Regions from separate parts of the Alicycliphilus soli genome, predicted to be linked through region 2. Evidence: predicted binding sites of a transcription regulator. Region 2 holds the regulator's gene; the other holds the start of a gene.
The links. Region 2 encodes sigma-54, which starts transcription at its own class of promoters, with help from an activator protein. Its sites were predicted from a motif close to TGGCANGNAANCTGCTTT; they were not measured.
Positions count from the first base shown of each region.

Region 1: a site for sigma-54 is predicted at 1,207-1,224, ahead of pedF (cytochrome c-550 PedF). Genes of this name have one in related genera too.

Region 1 is NZ_CP160388.1:557,432-559,900, reverse strand. Features, by position in the region: gene ABUE11_RS02685 (quinoprotein relay system zinc metallohydrolase 1) at 1-617, shown strand, start outside; gene pedF (cytochrome c-550 PedF) at 678-1,091, opposite strand; gene ABUE11_RS02675 (methanol/ethanol family PQQ-dependent dehydrogenase) at 1,451-2,469, shown strand, end outside.
Region 2 is NZ_CP160388.1:3,544,164-3,546,632, reverse strand. Features, by position in the region: gene lptB (LPS export ABC transporter ATP-binding protein) at 1-754, shown strand, start outside; gene ABUE11_RS16745 (RNA polymerase factor sigma-54) at 801-2,333, shown strand; gene ABUE11_RS16740 (thioesterase family protein) at 2,348-2,469, shown strand, end outside.

The DNA.
Region 1 (2,469 bases), 860 kb from region 2:
ACCAGGCCTGGGACGACGTGCCCACCCAGGCCCTGGCGGGCAGCATCGCGGGCATGCGCGCCGAGGGCGAGAGCTACGCGGACAACCTGTACCGCCTGTGCGGCGCCTGGATGCGCGGCACGCAGGCCACGCCGGCGCGCCAGGCGCTGGAGCCCGGCAGCTTCACGCAGGGCAAGCACCGGCTGGAGCTGCGCCGCCTGCAGGGCCACACGCGCGACGATCTGGTGCTCATCGACCACAGCACGGGCGTGCTGTTTGCCGGCGGCCTGGTGTTTGCCGAGCGCGTGCCCACCACGCCGCACGCCGACCCGGCGCAATGGCTGGCCAGCCTGGACCTGCTCGAGCAATGGCAGCGCCAGGGCCAGTTCACGCAGCTCGTGCCCAGCCACGGCCCCGTCGGCGAGGGACTGCAGGGCATTGGCCAGACGCGCGACTGGCTGCGCTGGCTCACGGGCTGGATGCAGGACAGCGCGCGCCAGGGCCTGGACCTGAGCGAGCTGCTGCGCGCACCCGTGCCCGAGCGCTTCGCGCGCTGGGCCGCCCAGCCCGCCGAGCTGCACCGCAGCCTGGCGCAGTGGTACCCGGCCTACGAGCGGCGCGCGCTGCAGGCGCCATAGTCCTTGCCAGCAAAAAAGGGCCGCTGTCACAGCGGCCCTTGGTGCTTCTGGTCATGGCATTTATTTCTGATCGCGCCGCTCCTCGAGGTAGGTGCGGATGGCCCAGATCGCCTCCTGCGTCAGGGTGCCCTCGAACGGCGGCATGTACACGCGCCCGTCGCGCGTGCGGCCGCGGCGTACCGTGCCGGCGTAGTAGTCGTCCATTTCCTGGAAGCACTGCTTGGCCTTGGCGGCGTCGGCATAGCCCGAGCATTCCTCGTCGAACTTGCGCAGGTCCGGCGCGATGCCGCCGGAGACGGCCTCCAGTCCATGGCAGCGCGCGCAGTTCTGGTTGTAGGCCGAGCTGCCGATGCGCAGCGCCTCCTTGTGCCCGGCCGTGCCGTTGCCGTAGGGATTGGACTCGAGCCATTTCGCGCCCAGCTGGGGCAGGCTGCTGGTGTCCACGGCCTGGGGCACCATGTCGCCGTGCGCCATGGCGGCGCTGGCGCCGGTTGCGAGGGCCAGGGCCAGCAGGCTGCGCCTGGCCGATGTGAGGAATGTGTGTCGCATGGGGTGTCTCCTGATGAATGAAACCTCGGATGACCCAGCGTGCGCAATTTGCGTGCCACCCTCGGCGCCGGCACGGCGGGGCGTGCACCGCTGTACCAGTTTGCGCCACCGGCCATGCGGCTGCTCCTGAAATGAACAGCTCCTGTGACGCAGCGTTGCGTTGATGGTCTTTGACACAGCGCAAACCATGACAAAACCGCGGCCCCAGGCCCGCCTTTGGCTGGCATACCTCTTGCAACGCTGTTGCCGTGATTCATCCACCACAACGCAAGGAGACATCCACCATGGCATCACCGGTATTCAAGCATCTGCGGCTGAGCGCCCTCGCTACCGCAGCCACCCTGGCCCTGACGGCGCATGCCGCCAACGTCAAGCCCGTCACCTGGGAAGACATCGCCAACGACGCCAAGACCACCGGCGACGTGCTCACCTATGGTCTGGGCCTGACGGCGCAGCGCTTCAGCCCGGCCAAGACGCTCAACACCAGGAACGTGGCCGGCCTGGTGCCCGTGTGGAGCTACTCCTTCGGCGGCGAAAAGCAGCGCGGCCAGGAGGCCCAGGCACTGGTCCATGACGGCGTGATCTACGTGACGGCCTCGTACTCGCGCTTCGTGGCGCTGGACGCGCGCACGGGCAAGCGCCTGTGGACCTATGAGCACCGCCTGCCCGAGGACATCCGCCCCTGCTGCGACGTGGTCAACCGCGGCCCGGCCATCTATGGCGACAAGGTGTACTTCGGCACGCTGGACGCGCGCATCGTGGCGCTGGACCGCAACACCGGCAAGGTGGTCTGGAACGAGAAGTTCGGCGACCACAAGGTGGGCTACACCATGACCGGCGCGCCCTTCATCGTGAAGGACCAGAAGAGCGGCAAGATGCTGCTGGTGCACGGCTCCTCGGGTGACGAATTCGGCGTGGTGGGCTGGCTCTATGCGCGCGACCCCGACACCGGCAAGGAAGTATGGGCGCGCCCCATGGTCGAAGGCCATGTGGGCCGCCTGAACGGCCAGCCCAGCACGCCCACGGGCGACCCCAAGGCCCCGACCTGGCCCAACGACCCGAACAGCCCCACCGGCAAGGCCGAGGCCTGGAGCCAGGGCGGCGGCGCGCCATGGCAGACGCCTTCCTACGACATCGAGACCAACACCATCGTCGTCGGCACCGGCAACCCCGCACCCTGGAACACCTGGAAGCGCACGGCCAAGGGCGACGACCCGCGCAACTGGCCCAGCCTGTACACCTCGGGCCAGGCCTACATCGACCCGACCACGGGTGACTTGAAGGGCTTCTTCTCGCACACGCC
Region 2 (2,469 bases):
CACTGCCAACGGCGGCAGCCGGCTGGAGGCACTGCACCTGCAGAAGTCCTACGGCAGCCGCAAGGTGGTCAAGGATGTGTCGCTGGTCGTGCAAAAGGGCGAGGTCGTGGGGCTGCTCGGCCCCAATGGCGCGGGCAAGACCACCTCGTTCTACATGATCGTGGGCCTAGTGCGCAGTGACGGCGGCGACATCCGCATCGACGGCCAGTCGGTGGCCAACATGCCCATACACCGGCGCTCGCGCCTGGGTCTGTCCTATCTGCCGCAGGAGGCCTCGATCTTTCGCAAGCTCAACGTCGAGGACAACGTGCGTGCCGTGCTCGAGCTGCAGACCGATGCCTCCGGCAAGCCCCTGGCGCGCGACGAGATCGAGCGCCAGCTCACCGGCCTGCTGCAGGAGCTGCGCGTGGAGCATCTGCGCCAGTCGCCGGCCCTGGCGCTCTCGGGTGGTGAGCGCCGGCGCGTGGAGATCGCGCGCGCCCTGGCCACACAGCCGCGCTTCATCCTGCTCGACGAGCCCTTTGCCGGCATCGACCCCATTGCCGTGATCGAGATCCAGCGCATCATCGGCTTTCTCAAGGAGCGCGGCATCGGCGTCCTGATCACCGACCACAACGTGCGCGAGACCCTGGGCATTTGCGATCACGCCTTCATCATCAGCGAGGGACGGGTGCTCGCGCAGGGCACGCCGTCGGACATCGTGGACAACGCGGAAGTGCGCCGGGTCTACCTCGGCGAGCATTTCCGCATGTGAGCGGGATGCAGGCATGTGACACGGGGCATGGAGTGAAAGAGAGGGCATGAAACCGAATCTGTCGCTGCGTGTCTCGCAGCATCTGGCGCTCACGCCGCAGCTGCAGCAGTCCATTCGCCTGCTGCAGCTGTCCACGCTGGAGCTGGCCCAGGAGGTCGAGCAGATGCTGGACGAGAACCCGTTTCTCGAGCTCTCGTCCGACGACGGGGCGCCCGAGCCCGACCCTCAGGCCCCTGCTGATGCTACATATTCAGAAGCTACCAACGCTGACCAGATAAGCGCTGGAGACGAAAATGACGTGGAAACTCCGGCCGTCGATACGCCCGACGACTGGGAGGGCGACGGCAGCATGGACGCGGCCGTCGAAGACGGCGAATGGGGCGGCGATGGCACGGTGCGCAGCGGCTCCGGCGCCGATGAGGACGAGGCCGACGCCGCCGACCTGGCGCGCAGCCACGAGTCGCTGACCGACTACCTGCACCGCCAGGCCCTGTCGCTGCGCCTGTCCGAGCTCGACCGCGCTGCGCTGCGCTTTCTCATCGAATCGCTGAACGACGACGGCTACCTGGAAGACACGCTGGAGTCGCTGGCCGTGGGCCTGGCCGGAGCCGACGATGCCGAGCAGCTCGACGAGCTGGTGCACCGCTTCACCGTCGCCCTGGGTCTGCTGCAAAGCCTGGAGCCCACCGGCGTGGGCGCGCGCGATCTCGCCGAATGCCTGACGCTGCAGCTGCACGCCATGAACCTCCACGAGGAGGGCGACCCGGCCGTGGTGGAGGCGGCGCTGCGCATCTGCCGCCAGCCGCTGGACCTGCTGGCCAAGCGCGACCTGCGCCGCCTCAGTCAGCTGTGCGCGACCGGCGAGGAGGACACGCGCCAGGCCATGGCGCTGATCGCGCGGCTGGAGCCGCGCCCGGGCCGGCGCTTTGCCGACGTGGAGCGCAATGCCATCGTGCCCGACGTGATCGTCCGAAAGACCGGACGCGGCGCGCAGCAGAGCTTCAGCGTGCAGCTCAATCCCGACGTCATGCCGCGGCTGCGCGTGCACGACATCTATGCCAGTGCCCTGCGCGGTGGTCGGGGCGGTGAGGGCCATCAGGCGCTGCAGGCGCGACTGCAGGAGGCGCGCTGGTTCATCAAGAACATTCAGCAGCGCTTTGACACCATATTGCGCGTCTCGCGCGCCATCGTGGAGCGGCAGAAGAACTTCTTCGTGCATGGCGAGCTGGCCATGCGCCCGATGGTGCTGCGCGAGATCGCAGACGAGCTCGGCCTGCACGAATCGACCATCTCGCGCGTGACCACGGCCAAGTACATGGCCACGCCCCAGGGCACGTTCGAGCTCAAGTATTTCTTCGGCTCGGGTCTGGGAACGGAGACCGGCGGCAACGCATCGAGCACGGCGGTGCGTGCACTCATCAAGCAGTTCGTCGCGGCGGAGGACGCGCGCAAGCCGCTGTCGGACAACCAGATCGCCGAGATGCTCAAGGAGCAGGGCATCGAGTGCGCACGCCGCACCGTGGCCAAGTACCGCGAGGCGCTCAAGATCGCGCCGGCCAATCTGCGCAAGGCGCTCTGACAACGAAAGGCCACATGGCACGCATCATTTTCGAACTTCCGGCTTCGTTCGGCTTCTGCACCGAACTGCAGGTCTACATCAGCCATGTCAACCAGGGCGGACATCTGGACAACGCACAGCTGCTCAGCCTCGTGTC